4 regions of the Paenibacillus sp. Pae15 genome follow, and region 2 is predicted to be linked to each of the others. Evidence: riboswitches for the same ligand, from Rfam matches in the RefSeq annotation. Region 2 holds a riboswitch; each other region holds the start of a gene.
What was found. Region 2 has a riboswitch for cyclic di-GMP ahead of NR121_RS21545 (flagellar assembly protein A). Riboswitches for the same ligand answer to the same signal wherever they lie in the genome.
Positions count from the first base shown of each region.

Region 1: linked by a shared signal. The riboswitch ahead of NR121_RS25280 (aspartyl-phosphate phosphatase Spo0E family protein) and the one ahead of NR121_RS21545 (flagellar assembly protein A) in region 2 are both predicted to bind cyclic di-GMP.
Region 3: linked by a shared signal. The riboswitch ahead of NR121_RS04455 (sensor domain-containing protein) and the one ahead of NR121_RS21545 (flagellar assembly protein A) in region 2 are both predicted to bind cyclic di-GMP.
Region 4: linked by a shared signal. The riboswitch ahead of NR121_RS16280 (response regulator) and the one ahead of NR121_RS21545 (flagellar assembly protein A) in region 2 are both predicted to bind cyclic di-GMP.

Region 1 is NZ_JALJRM010000001.1:198,923-202,573, forward strand. It holds gene NR121_RS00920 (stalk domain-containing protein) at 1-505, opposite strand, end outside; gene NR121_RS00925 (HD-GYP domain-containing protein) at 677-1,309, opposite strand; gene NR121_RS25280 (aspartyl-phosphate phosphatase Spo0E family protein) at 1,356-1,541, opposite strand; cyclic di-GMP riboswitch class I at 1,649-1,737, opposite strand; gene NR121_RS00930 (ABC transporter ATP-binding protein) at 2,042-2,653, opposite strand; gene NR121_RS00935 (ABC transporter ATP-binding protein) at 2,643-3,572, opposite strand; gene NR121_RS00940 (ABC transporter permease) at 3,618-3,651, opposite strand, start outside.
Region 2 is NZ_JALJRM010000033.1:36,030-39,680, reverse strand. It holds gene lpdA (dihydrolipoyl dehydrogenase) at 1-152, shown strand, start outside; gene NR121_RS21560 (hypothetical protein) at 321-470, shown strand; gene NR121_RS21555 (DUF429 domain-containing protein) at 467-1,246, shown strand; gene NR121_RS21550 (helix-turn-helix domain-containing protein) at 1,215-2,117, shown strand; cyclic di-GMP riboswitch class I at 2,300-2,385, shown strand; gene NR121_RS21545 (flagellar assembly protein A) at 2,486-3,651, shown strand, end outside.
Region 3 is NZ_JALJRM010000004.1:28,212-31,862, forward strand. It holds gene NR121_RS04445 (2-keto-4-pentenoate hydratase) at 1-571, shown strand, start outside; gene NR121_RS04450 (alpha/beta fold hydrolase) at 615-1,433, shown strand; cyclic di-GMP riboswitch class II at 1,779-1,862, shown strand; gene NR121_RS04455 (sensor domain-containing protein) at 1,954-3,651, shown strand, end outside.
Region 4 is NZ_JALJRM010000019.1:49,032-52,682, reverse strand. It holds gene NR121_RS16295 (ABC transporter ATP-binding protein) at 1-136, opposite strand, end outside; gene NR121_RS16290 (GNAT family N-acetyltransferase) at 309-758, opposite strand; gene NR121_RS16285 (metal-dependent hydrolase) at 776-1,468, opposite strand; gene NR121_RS16280 (response regulator) at 1,691-2,053, opposite strand; cyclic di-GMP riboswitch class I at 2,242-2,324, opposite strand; gene NR121_RS16275 (aldo/keto reductase) at 2,567-3,547, opposite strand.

The sequences.
Region 1 (3,651 bases), on a different contig from region 2:
GTTGGGCAGCTAACGTCAGATTCCCGTTGAGCTTGACCGGCTTTAATCCGTAAAGCATGCGATAATCGTTGATCGCTTTCAGACCCAGTTGACGGGTCTGTGAGTATGCGGCGGGAACTTCGCTTATAGGGTTGTCTGCTACCGTGAACGTCCAATTCAAATGAACCGTCTGATAACCGGTAAATTGCAGCTGCACTTCAACCGAATGCTCCCCTGGCGTTAATCCCGCAGTCGGTGTATATGTAAAACTCATCGTTTCTTTATCAAAAGTCCCCGAAACAAGCTTTTGATCCAGCTTCATACTAAACGAACCAACCTGCAGTCCGTTCCTTTCGCCAAGCTCAAAACCGATGGTTGGCTTGGATATGCCCACCGTTCCTTTCGGATACCCGAAATAGGAGAACGATTCCGCGTCCGCTCTCGGGGCCGGAATGGTCAGCATGGCGATCATCATCCAAAAGGCAAGCCATACCTTCCATGTCGTGGATGTAAGAACCTTCTTCACTTCTGATTTCCCTCCAATCTTGTATGCTTCGGCTCTTCCTGCCCTTCATTAATTTTAATTCATTACCTTCCCCTCATTTTCCTTCCGTCCTATCAAAAAACAATAATTTGTAACATTTTCAGCTGTCAAAAGCCAAAATAAGCCACCGGCGGTGACCTACTCATCTCATCGTCATACGATTCCCGAATGATATATAGCTCTCGTATGATAGGCGAACGAATGTACGGAGTCTCTTTGAATATGTTCCAATATCATATCCTGGATGGTGAGAAACACCTGAACATAATGACCGTCAAATTGCGAATAACTCTGGTTCAGCAGTTCTTCGCGAGCGTGCTGTATGGACATCCCTTTTTTATAGGGGCGATCCGATATCATACAGTCGAAAGCATCCAATATCGAACAAATGCGGGCATATACAGGAATGTCGTTTCCCTTCAAGCCGCTGGGGTAGCCTGTACCGTCCCAACGCTCATGATGATAATGAATGGTATCGATGACATCCTGATCGGTAATTCCTTCCATGATGGCCATCTGAACTCCGAAAAAAGCATGACACTTCATATATTTCCACTCTTCCTGTGTGAGCGAGGATTTCTTTTTCAAAATGGAGTCATGGATGTGTACCTTGCCAATATCGTGTAAACAGCATCCTGCAATCAATTTTTGGGTTTGCAATTCATCAAAGTTCAGATAGGCCGCCATCAGCTTGGCCATTTTTCCAACCCTTATACTATGCTCATAGGTCACTATATCTTTGACCAGCAATTGTGTTAGTCCGTTTACCGCCTGTTCACCGTTCACTGACATCACCCTTTCCGTAAAATACCTCTCATTGTCCTTATTTCATTCATGTCAATCGCTTGATATACTCTTGGTATCTGATCACCGCACAATCCAATTCCTTGCTTAATGCTTTAACTTCCGGATCGGATAAACAAAGCTTGATGTTGAATATGCCATGCATTTTGAATCGAATTCTCTCAATTTCTTCCGATAAATGTTTCAATCGCTTTTCATTAAAAACACCGTACATGGCCTCTCACCATCCTCACAGGCTACAACATCCTCTTTTTAACGAAGCCATCTTTTTCGATTACAATAAAAAAGAAAACCCTCCGAATGAAGGGTTTTCTTCCTCATTCCGGCGGCTGGCTGGCATGGTGTGTTTCCACACGTTAGCCCCTTTAGCTTTGCGACACCACTTTTCAATGGCTGTGCCTTGATCGGACTATCATTGGTTGTACATTGTTTACATTTGGTGCAAAAGAAATATGTATATCGTCAAAACTATCGACATGGATAGTGTTAATTTATGGTGTTTCGACATCTTTTCTTTTATTCTAACACATTTTCCACAATTTGACTATCATTTTTACGAGTCTTTAGTACTATATTTTAGAATATCATCTAGGTCTTTTTACATTAAAAAAACACCAGTACGAAACTAAATTCGCAGCTGGTGTGTTTTACATGCCGATTTCCAGTCCCCTGCCGGTTCGGAAGTTTTATATTTCGCGGCTTGTTGTCAACCCCCTAAAGCGTCCTTGAAGAGCCCCATTTCATTACCCGGGTGCAAACCCGTCCGATCAAATGCTTATCATGACTGATCACAAGCATTCCCATACCGCGCTTTTCGGCCGCCTCTAGCACCGCATGCCAGATTTGGGCCTGGGTTATGGCATCGAGCATCGTGGTAATCTCGTCGGCAATCAAAAAACGGGTGTTAGGACCAAGGGCCCTGGCGATACAGAATCGTTGGAGCTCGCCGCCGGACAACTCGCCGGGACGCCGGTTTAGCCATTCCTCCTCAATGCCTAAAGAGGCAAGAAGCTGTTCATCGGGGTCCCAGCTCTCCTTCAGTACGGACCGCATGAGCCATCGCGGGTTGACCGCTTTTTCCGGATGCTGAAATATCAGCTGAACCGGAAGAAAGCCTTTGGAAGGCAGAGGAGCGCCATTCAACAGAACGCTTCCCTCCTTGGGCTTCTCATAGCCGGCCAGCATGCGGGCTAAAGTGGACTTGCCGCAGCCGCTTGGCCCGACCAGCCCTACCACTTCACCGGGCTTGATCATGATGTCTATCCCCCTGAATATCCAAGAGGCCCTTTCGTAATGAAAACCCAGATTTCGCCCTTCAAGAAGCATGGATGCACCTCACCGATCCGCCGCGCAGCCATCGCATCTCGGGCAGAGAGTTCATGCATTCGTTCGTAGCCATCGGACAGCGCGGAGCAAACCTGCAGCCTTCAGGGAGCGCATCCGGATGCGGCTGAAAGCCCGGGATCGGCTCAAAACCGTTTTGCGGGAGCGCTCTCCACAATGCCTTGCTGTAAGGGTGCCGAAGCTTTTCCCCGCTGCCGGCGAAATCGTCCGGACGGGCCGTCTCTACGGTCGTGCCGGCATAAATGATGGCTACTTTATGAGCGATCTGCAGGGCTGCTTCGATATCGTGAGTGATGAACAACACACCGCATCCCTGATCAGCCAGCTCTTTGAAGAAGCCGAGCGTCTCCTTGACAACGCCGGCGTCGAGACCGGGAGTCGGTTCATCGGCAATGACAAGCTTTGCACCGCTCATGCTTGCCGTGGAGACAAGAATCCGCCTGGCCATTCCGCCTGACAGTTGAAAAGGAAACATGCGTTCCACTTCAGCCCCCAGTCCATACCGTTCAAAAATCTCCCGCTGTTTCTTGACCGCTTCTTTAGCGTCTCCGCGGTTCGTCCGAACCTGCTCTCCTACGCGCATCAACGGATTCAGATAATTGACCGATTGCGGGACAAGAGCAATCTCGCGCCCCCTTAACGCAGCTTGTCTGGCTGTCGTAAGCTCTTCTCCATCATAACGAATGGAGCCGGAGGTCTCCGCACTGTCCGGGAGAATCCCCAGGATCGCATGGGCCAACAGGCTCTTGCCTGCACCGCTTGACCCGACTAACGCAACGATCTCTCCGGCATGGACGGTAACATTCAGCTCCTGTACCACGTTCAGCTTTTTTTGCTGAAAACCGCGGGTATACTGCAGGAAGGAGATGCTTAAATGATTCACTTCCAAAAGAACGGACATTTCCGCACAAAACCTCCCTTACGTATGACTCATGACCCCAAAAAACTACTCATTCGACCTGTGCGTTTCCAGGAGCAGC
Region 2 (3,651 bases):
ACCTGATCGCCGAGCTGACGCTGGCCATTGAGATGGGAGCCACGCTTGAAGATATCGCGCTCACGATCCATGCGCACCCGACGCTTGGCGAGATTACCATGGACGCTGCCGAAGGCGCGCTTGGCCATCCGATTCACCAGTTAGGGAAGTAAGAAAGAATGAAAAGCCGAGGATGAATGGAAATCCATGTATCCTCGGCTTTTTGCGTTTAAAGCAGTACGGATGCCGAGGCGCTATTTGTCCTTGTCTCAGCATGTCCGTTCCATGCAAAAGGATGTATAATAAAGACAATGACCAAGGGATAAAGGGCGTGTTCAACTATGCAAGCGCATACCTGTTTATTGGCGGATCGGGACGAAAACAAGCAAGCCGCGGACGAATGGGATCGGGAGTGCGGGACAAGGTTTATGGCTGAGCGGTTTTTGCAGTTGAATCCGGGTGCCGGCAAAGCGGAGCCGGAAAACTCATGAAGGGCGGCTCCTTTGCAGGCATTGACGGCTGCCCGGCGGGCTGGCTGACGGTGGAGCTTACGATTGACGGAAGCTGGACGGCGGGGGTGTTCGAGGACCTGGAAAGCCTATGGGCGGCGTATCGGCAGGCAGCGTTGTTGTTGATCGATATGCCGATCGGTCTGGCCGACGGCAGCGAGCCGCGACGCTGCGATGTGCTGGCGCGGCAGCTGCTGAAGCCCGGACGGGCGTCCAGCATATTCCCTGCGCCCGTCCGCGAGGTGCTGAGTGCCACGGATTATGCGCAGGCGAATGCGCTCCAGCGCAGGCTCAGCGGTCGGGGATTATCGCGCCAAACCTGGGCGCTTGTCCCGAAGATTCGCATGCTGGACCGGCTGCTCCGGCAGGATGAAGCGGCCCGCTTAACGTTTCGCGAGTCGCATCCGGAGCTTTGCCTCGCACAGCTTTTCGGCGGCCCGATGCGCAGCGGGAAGAAGAGCCAGGCGGGCTTTGACGAGCGTATGGCGCATCTGCGGGGCGTGTATGCACAAGCCGACGAGGTTGTCGAAGAGCTGATGCTGCGGTATCCGCGCAAAGCGGTGGCGCGGGACGATATCGTCGATGCGCTTGTGCTCGCGGTAACGGCATGGTTGAGTGAAGGCAGACCGAGGCAGCTGCCCGAGGGCGGAGATGGGGACCGCTTGGGAATACAACGGATCATAGCTTATTACTGTTTTCTTAAAGAGGAAAGGTTGGAAAAGCACAATGCCGAATCGTTGGGCAAGCTTGATGGTTGAAAAGGCTGCGGTTGGCATCTGTCTTTGCAAATGGGATGGCCGTCAATTCATGGTCGAGGAGGCGAATCCGGCTTTTTTCCAGATCATCGGCTATACAAAAGAAGAGCTGGGGCAGGCATCCTTCTTATCTTTTCTATCGGCTGAATACAGGGATTGGGTATTGAAGCGCCCGGAGTTTTTTGAGTATGATGAGGTTCTGTTTTCGGAAGAGAGATGGACCGTAAAACACGGGCATCAAGTGGATGTGGAGCTATCTTTACGCGAAACGGTTATGGATGGGGTCTATTACTATATTATGGTTGTCAGAGACGTCAGCGACAAAAAATGGATTTTACGGCAGGGTACGGGGTATGAGGTAAGCGGAACGCTGACGACGAAATTCCGCTTTACCGATTGCTCGCTCCACGGCCCCTTGCTGGATCTGCAGAGAAAAGATTTGTTAGCGCAGCCGTTTCTTTCTTTTGTCGGATCCAAACATTTGCTTCAGGTAAGGCACTCGCTCCGCCAGGCCTTATTGTCCGCATCCGGCTTCAGTATGGCGCTGGAGTGGGTACATAACCATCGACAGGCAGATATGGAATTTCGCTTTCAACCTCTGTTAAACGGCAGGCAGGAAGTCACCCGAATTGCCTTTGTCGGCAAATGCCTGGCAAACGGGCAAACACGGGAACCGTCGGGAATAGCTGTTACGCTGCGCATGCTGATGGCGGAACGCCGTATGACGGCAACCAGGCTTTCTGAGCTGACCGGACTGTCCATGGGCACGATCTCCAAAATGAGAAACGGAAAAATTACAAACCCGCATAAATATACCATACAATGTATTGCGGATGCACTGGGTGTTCCGATTACCGAGCTTTGGCGCGATTAGATCTGTAACAATATGTAAAAACGGGTGTAAATAATGCAATGTTTTAACCTTTTTGTCGAATATTAGCGAAAAATGACACATAAAATACTTTCTACAAGCATGGATTAGTCCTTTTGTCTTATATCGTGTTGTCGTTTGCCGATCTGCTTGATTATAATTTAATTATAAAACGGAATATTTCATTACGATAATGGCAAACTTGTCGAAAGGCAAGGACGCAAAGCAATGGGCCTAAAGTATTTTATGCTATGGCAGCCATGCCGCCGATAATGGAAGGAACGTATTTTTCATGCACCTTTCCCCGGCTGGAGAAGGTGCATTTTTTCTAAGCTGCAAAACGCTTGATTCAGAGGAAGGAGGTAGTCCGGATGTCCGACTCTATTACGGAAATGGAATTGGTCAAAATGATAAAATCGTTGGCGTTGGATTCAGCGCCGAATGGTGCCGGTTTGTCGGATTATTCCAAAGAGGAAGCTCTCGGCGGGCATAAAGAAAATACGAACCGAGGCTGGTTTAGTGTAAGCGGAAATGAAATTTTTGTACATACGTCGGATGACGAGATGTCGCCCCTTACCATTGAGGCTATACCCCCGGTCAAGCTGACTGTAAATGGAGAAGCGGTCTCCGGTACGGTAACCGTAACATCCAAGGACAAGCTGGAGTGGTCCGTAGAGGAATCTCCATTGTTTGAAATTCAGGTATCCGAGGATCGTATGCAAGCCTACCTGCTTGTGCATTCACCCGTCAGGTATGTATGGAAGCTCAGCGAGTGCGAGCCTGCCGCCCATTTGGTTCTCAGAGCGGAAGAAGACCAATCGATTATTCTTAACAAACTGGAGTTTAACGATATTATTCTTGAGCTGGATCGTTTGTCGATCACGAAAAACCGGAACATCGGGGCAGTGTTTGAGGAAGTGCTTAATCCGACATTCGAGCCGATTCTGATCGCGCGGGGAAAGCCTCCGGTTCCCGGAAAGGATGCGGAGCTGCAGCTCTTTTTCACAGAGCAGGTGGAAAATCAGTATGTGGAAATCGGGGGCGTGGTCGATTACAGAAATCATTTAAATATTCCTTCGGTCACTCCGGGAGATGTGATCGCCCGAAAAATTCCGCCGGAAGAAGGGACCGTCGGCTACGACGTATATGGCAATTTCATTCGGCCAAAAGAACCGAAGGATATTGTTATTGTAGCCAAAGACGGGGTGCAAATCCGGGAGGACGGCTTCGTTATCGCTCTTAGAGAAGGAAGACCGCGCATCACCGGCAACCAAACGAAGTTTTTTGATATTACGAAGGCTTATATCGTACCCGGCGATGTCAATATTGAAACGGGACATATTGTTTTTTCCGGCGACATTATCATTTATGGAAACGTGATGGAAAGCATGATCGTCGAGTCGCTTGGCAATGTGTATATCTCAGGCAGTGTCTACAACGCTACCGTCACGGCAACCGGCAGCATTTACATTCAAGGCAATGCGATCAAAAGCAATCTGTACTCCGGTTATTTCGGGGTGTTGTATAACCGGCTTTA
Region 3 (3,651 bases), on a different contig from region 2:
AATGAACGTTGAAGAGCCGATTTACGGGTTCATTTTTGATTATATGGTCGTGGAAGGCGATGTGCTTCGACTCGATGAGCTGATCCATCCGAAGGTGGAAGCGGAAATCGCGTTTGTGCTGGCAGCGGACGTACAGGGACCGGGAGTGACGGCTGCGCAGGTGTTGGCGGCGACGGAATATGTCGTGCCTGCGCTGGAGATCATTGACAGCCGATATGAGGACTTCCAGTTTGCGCTGCCGGATGTCGTAGCGGACAACGCTTCGTCGTCTCGCGTGTTTATCGGCTCGGGCTTCAGAAGTCCCGTCGGCTTGGAGCTCGATTTGATCGGCGTTACGTTATCGATCAACGGAGAATGGAAGGACGCCGGAGCGGGAGCGGAAGTATTGGGCCATCCGGCCGAATCGGTGGCGATGCTGGCCAATATGTTATCCCGCAGAGGTCAGTCGTTAAAGGCGGGTCAGGTCATCCTGAGCGGCGGCATAACGGGTGCGCACACCTTGAAAGCCGGGGATACGGTCACGGCGATCTGGGACCGGCTGGGAACGATGCAATTCAGGGTGCAAGGTTGAAGTGCCGGCTTACATTCATATTATTTATCGGGGAGGTTGGCGTATGCAGGAGCAAGGATTGTATGACACGATCGGCGGTCATCGCGTGTATTATCATGAAGCCGGACAAGGGGAGCCGCTGCTTTTGATTCACGGTTCCGGGCCGGGGGTTTCGGCTTGGGCGAATTGGCGTTTGGTGTATCCGATTTTATCGAAGCATTATCACGTATACGCTCCGGATCTGATCGGCTTCGGCTCGTCGGAAAAACCCCCTTCGGCTCAATACGGGGTAGACGCGTGGGTGGAGCAGCTGATCGCATTCATTGAAGCGAAGCATATCGGGCCGACGTCGATCGTCGGTAATTCCCTCGGCGGCTGTCTTGCTCTGCATTTGGCCTATCGAAGGCCGGATCTGGTGAAAAAGCTGGTGCTAATGGGGAGCGTAGGTGTTTCCTTCCCTCTGACGGAAGGTCTGGACCGTGTGTGGGGCTATACGCCGGATCCGGAAACAATGAGACAGTTGATCCAAATTTTTTCCTATGACAAAAGCTTTGCCGAAAACAGCGATCTGGTGCATATGCGTTATCAAGCCACTTTGAACGAAGAAAACCAGTCGGCCTTCGCTTCGATGTTCCCCGCCCCGCGGCAGCGCCATATCGATGCGATGGCTTTAACGGAGGATCAAGTCAAACGGATCGATTGTCCGGTGCTGCTCGTGCACGGTCGGGAAGACGAAGTGATTCCGGTCGAACAGACCAGCTGGAAATTGGCGCAGCTGCTGCCGGATGCGGAGTTTCATATGTTTTCAACATGCGGACATTGGACGCAGATCGAAAAGACGAATTCGTTCTGCACATTGGTGGAATATTTTTTGCAAAAATAGATGCTTTATAACGGAAAAGAAGCCGCGCCGCAGGCTGCCGCGGGCGGCTTCATGGCGTGATCGCCCGTCCGTTGAATTGAAAAAAGGAAATGTGCAGTGTGAAGATCAGGCTGGGGCCCTGGTCTTTTTTTCGTTCCCGGCGGATCATTTTACAATCAAGATATTGGAAATTAATTTTCGATCGTTTATAATAAAAACCAGGTCCGTCGTCCTAGAAACAGGAGCGCGCGAGAAGCGGACTATTCCTCTTCATGAGGCCGAAAGGCTACCCGTCAGTCCCGGCAGCCGGCCCGGATAAGGGTGTCTTTCTTGGAGTATTGTGAACGCAATGATGATCATAACCCCCATCTTTGTGGAAGCCATGATCAGCCATTCTCAACTGGGCACTTGAATGGCTGGGAGCGAGTAGTGCAACCGACCCCATAATCTATAGGGTCGGTTTATTTTTTACAATGAATTTCGGTGGAGCCGAACCATTCCGGCGGCATCCTTCCAAATCAAATTTAACGGGTGATGAGAGATGAGAAATCAAGGTTCAAATCGTGTGTCCGTTTCACCAACATATCCTTTTTTGGAAAGCCCATTATTCGAAAAGGACGAGAAATTGAAAAATATTTTAAAGGAATTGGCCGATATCAGGCATGCCTTGGACCAGTCCTCCATTGTGGCCATAACCGACCCGCGCGGGATCATACTCTACGTTAATGAACAGTTTTGCAGAATCTCCCGATATGAAAGGGAAGAATTGCTTGGTCAGGACCATCGGATACTTAATTCCGGGTATCACTCCCGTGATTTTTTTAAGAACATGTGGGCCACCATCGGATCCGGAGATATTTGGCGGGGGGAAATACGGAATAAAGCCAAAGACGGATCATTCTATTGGGTAGATACGACCATCGTTCCTTTTTTAAATGAACAAGGAAGACCGTATCAATATGTTTCGATTCGAAATGATATCAGCCTCCGAAAACAAATGGAAGAAGAGATCAGGAAAAGCGAGGAAAGATACCGTTTAATCACCGAAAATTCGTCGGACCTGATTTCAATCATTGATGCGGAGGGGAATTTTTTGTATGTGTCTCCTTCCCACGAAAGCTTGTTAGGACACGATTTGGCTGATTTTGAATCCAGCCAAATCCTTCAATGGGTGCATGAAGAAGACCGCGAGACGGTCGTTGATGCGATTGAGAGCCGGCTGGCCGCCAGAAAAGAGTCTCCGCCGCTGGAGTTCCGGGTCCGTACGAGGGGCGGCAGCTATTGCTATATGGAAACCAAGATCAATCCGATCCTCAACCAATCGGGCGAAGTCAACAGCCTGACTCTGATTATGCGGGATATCACCGAACGGAAAAAGTCGGAACAAACGATTTACCATTTAGCTTACCACGATACATTGACGGATTTGCCGAACCGGAGATTATTTATGGATCGGTTGCGTAAAGAAGTCCATCAAGCTAAGCGCCGTCATTCGCAATTGGCCGTCATATTTCTTGACTTGGATCGGTTTAAATATATTAATGATTCGCTCGGTCATGAGGCCGGAGATCTTTTTCTCATCGAAGCAGCCAAAAGAATCAGTCATTGCATTCGTTCGAATGATATGGTCGCCCGATTGGGGGGCGATGAGTTTATCGTATTATTGACGAACCTGTCGAGTTCGGCGGAGGTCGAATCCATATCTCAAAGGATCCAAACCAGCCTCCAGGAACCAATCGAGCTGTTCGGGCAGCGCCATTGTATTTCTTGCAGCATGGGTATCGCCCTCTTTCCATCGGATGGGAGGGACCCGGATGAATTGTTAAAACGAGCGGATATGGCTCTATATGCTGTGAAGGATAGCGGCAGGAATGGAGTTTCATTCTTTCATTCGGATATGGAAGAACGTTCTTTGGAACGCATCCTGTTGGAAAATGAACTGAAAAAGGCCATTCAATATGAGCAATTTCGTATTGATTATCAGCCCAAACTTGACCTTGCGACAGGGAAAGTAACCGGCATGGAAGCGCTTGTTCGTTGGGATCATCCCGAATTAGGGAGGATCGCGCCGAATAAATTCATACCTATAGCCGAAGAAACCGGATTAATCATTCCTTTGGGAGAATGGGTTCTTCGCCGAGGATGTGAGCAAAATAAACATTGGCAGGATCAAGGATACCCTCCATTAAAAGTATCCGTGAATTTGTCTGCCCGACAATTCTATCAACCTGACCTGTTG
Region 4 (3,651 bases), on a different contig from region 2:
GATTGACGAGCTGCATCACGATGCCGCTTAACAGCAGCACCGCAAGAACGGCCATGCTTTTCATCTGCGGTTTCAGATACTGGCGCAGCAAGCCGGCATATTCTCTGGCCGGAATTTTAGGAATCACCTTTTTCATACTCTCCCGCAGCCCCCTTTGCGTAAAAACATTGCAGCCTGCCGACGAGCCTAATCCACGACAGATCGTAAGGAAAAAATAAAAAGCCGCCGCGTCAATGGAGCGGAAGCTTACAGAATACAGAGTACACGATATAGTAAATAATGATATCCACTTTTGGGACTTCTCAGCCTTAACCGGTCAACTGCTTGCGCATGCGCACGTGCCATATGCCCGCGTCAAGAAAAGGTTCGGGAGAGATCGTTTCATAGCCCAGCTTGCGGTAAAATGGCTCCGCCTGTGTCTGTGCATCCAGGATGACCGCAGGCACACCTTGCGACCGGATATCCTCCTCCATCGCCTGGATGAGCAGGCGGCCGATCCCCCGACCGCGATAAGGAGCAAGCACCGCGATCCGCTGGAGCTTCGCCGTCCGGGAGTCATACATCCGCCAGCGTGCAGTCCCGACCGGCTTCTCGCCGTCCGCCGCGAGAAAATGCCGGCACGCCGACCATGAGACGTCGAACTCATCCATTTCAAGGTCAGGCGGAACCTGCTGCTCTTGTACAAAAACGTTCATGCGAACGGAAAAGCAGTCATTCAGCTGCTCCTCCGTATGTACGGGTATAATGTTCAGATTCAAGCCGAAACCTCCCGGGTCTATGAAAGCGTCCAAACTTCACCCGGACGCAAAGCTTTGCCGGTAATCCCTTTTGACGTGAGGCTGTCGGCGAACGCTTGCGCATTCTGTCTGATCGGCGGGAACGTATTGAAATGCAGCGGCACGACGGTCTTGGCCTTCAGCCATTCTGCAGCAAGAGCCGCATCCTGAGGTCCCATCGTAAACACGTCGCCGATCGGCAGAAACGCCACATCAATTTGGTTGCGCTCGCCAATGAGCTTCATGTCGGAGAACAGTGAGGTATCCCCGCTGTGAAGAAGCGTCAAACCGTTCCACCGGATGATAAAGCCGCCCGGCATGCCTCCATAGATGATCTTCTTCTCTTCTTCGAGCACGATGCCGGAGCTGTGAAAAGCCTGGATCATCTCGATCTCCGCATAGCCCAGAGAGGTACGGCCGCCAATGTTCATAGCAAACGTCTTCGCTCCCTGCCAGCTCATATACGTTGCCAGCTCGAAGGTGGCAACGACGGTGGCATCATTGTTTTTTGCGATCGGCATGGTATCCAGAATATGGTCCGGATGTGCGTGGGTAAGCAGGATGTGCTCCACTTTGATATCCTCCGGCTTGGTAGCTGCCAAAGGATTGCCGGAAATAAACGGATCAATGATCAGAGAGTGTCCTTCGTGACTGAGCTGCACGCAAGAATGCCCATGATAGCGAATTTCCATAATGGTTACTCCTCCTTGGTATGGGAATCGGGTTACTTTAGGACAAGCATCGTATGTACATTGTAACAAAGAACCCGCCATAAACTCAAAAAAGAAAAACGTCCGCAAGATCATCGGACGGTTCATGGGTGCGCTAGCCCCACCCCTCATCTTTCACGATTTCAAAGGCGGACCGTAAACTTTCCATCCCATACCCAACGCCTATTTGAAAAACCGGCCGGTTCATCCGGCAAAAGCCTTCAATAATGCCTCCCTTACACGGTCTTTGCTGAAGGGCTTGACGATAAAATCGATGGCCCCCATAGAAACCGCACGAATCAAAAGCGCCTGCTGCCCCATCGCCGACACCATGATGACTTTGGCATCCGGGTCCATCGTCTTGATTTCCTTCAGCGCCGTAAGGCCGTCCATCTCCGGCATGGTTATGTCCAGCGTAACCAGATCCGGTTTAAGCTCGGAATAAAGCGTCAGGGCCTCCAGCCCGTTGCTTGCCTCCGCCACGATTTCATACCCAAATTCGATCAGGGAATTTTTGAGAATCATACGCATAAATAAAGAATCGTCTACGATAATAATTTTTTTCACGCCGGATTACCCCCACTTGTATGATGTATGTACGCAAGGATAAGTGGCAGCACGGTCCTATAATGGCAAGTGATCAGTCAAGCTGATTTGTAACACTCGAAAAAACTTGAGATGAGATGCCGGGTCACTAAAAAAAGACCTCCCGTTTGCCGTAAAGGAGGCCCGTATCAGACGATTTCCTCCGGTCCTTCGGCAACTGGCTGACGTAGTTTGCACATTAGTCCCTTTAGCATTGCGTCCTTGACTTTTACCAGGGTTGCCTTAGTCGAGTGAACCGATAATCAAATGTATTATAGCATCCTATGGTGAAAATACAAGAGCGAACTCTCGGCCTGAATAAGGTTAAACGGCTCTTCTTTTCTTATCTATAATTATACCTGTTCGCTCCAGGCATTGCCACAATTTTGTCAATTTTTATCAGTAAGCTGTAGAGCGCCATGTTTAATATGAGAATCCCGGATGTCCGCTGCTTATGCTGCCTCTGACGTGCCCGTCCCTCTTCAGCATCCGGTTTCATCTTGAATGGGCAGCTTCCTCGGATCGGTCTGTCGCCAATGGGGGTTCAGGAGATAGTGCGGAAATCTCCTTTCTCCACTCCGGAGTCATGTCTATGTTCAGCGCTCCAAGCGAGGGCTCCAACTGTTCAACACTGCGGGCGCCAATGATCGGGGCCGTGATCCCGGGATGAGACATGACCCATGCCACCGCTAATGAAACCGGATGAACGCCATGCTCATCCGCGTACCGGGTGAAGCGGTCCGCCGTCTCGTAATAGCCTGCATCGGCATAACGAAGCTTGTAATTCGCCTGCTCAACGAGCCGCCCCAGTTCAGGCTTTCGGCCGACACCGTATTTCCCTGTCAACAGTCCGCCTCCCAGAGGGCTGTAGGAGATGACGCCCATCCGCTCGGATTGAGCCATCGGCAAAATTTCGACCTCCGCCTGACGTTTCACCAGGTTGTACATCGGTTGAATGCATTCAAACCGGGCAAGGCTTTCCCTGGCTGAAATCCCAAGCGCCTTCGCGATCTGCCAAGCCGCCCAGTTGCTGACTGCCGGATGCAGTATTTTTCCCTGCCGCTGAAGATCGTCCATAGCCCGCAAAATCTCTTCCATATCCGCTTCCGAATCGAAAGCGTGAACGAAATACAATTCGATCCGGTCCGTTCCGAGCCGCTTCAAGCTTTCCTCTACCGCAAGCATGATGTGCCTGCGTGATAAGCCCCGGTCATTGATGCCCTCTCCGGTCTTCCCGTGAACTTTGCTGGTAAGAATGACATCATTGCGGATTCCGGCAATGCACTTGCCCAATATTTCTTCTGCAAGCCCTTTATTATACACATCGGCGCAATCGAAGAAATTTATGCCTACCTCCCGGCATCTTCGGAACATGGCCATAGAGGCTGCCTCGTCGGCTGCACCTCCGAAGGACATTGTGCCGAAGCAAAGACTGGATACTTTCATTCCTGTTTTACCTAATGTACGGTATTGCATCTAACCTTCCCTCCTCTTCATGAGCCAAAGGCATCGGCCGACAGAATCCGCCTTCTATGCATTCAGCGCACATTGGTTTACGTTCAACGTGTTCATCCGCAAAA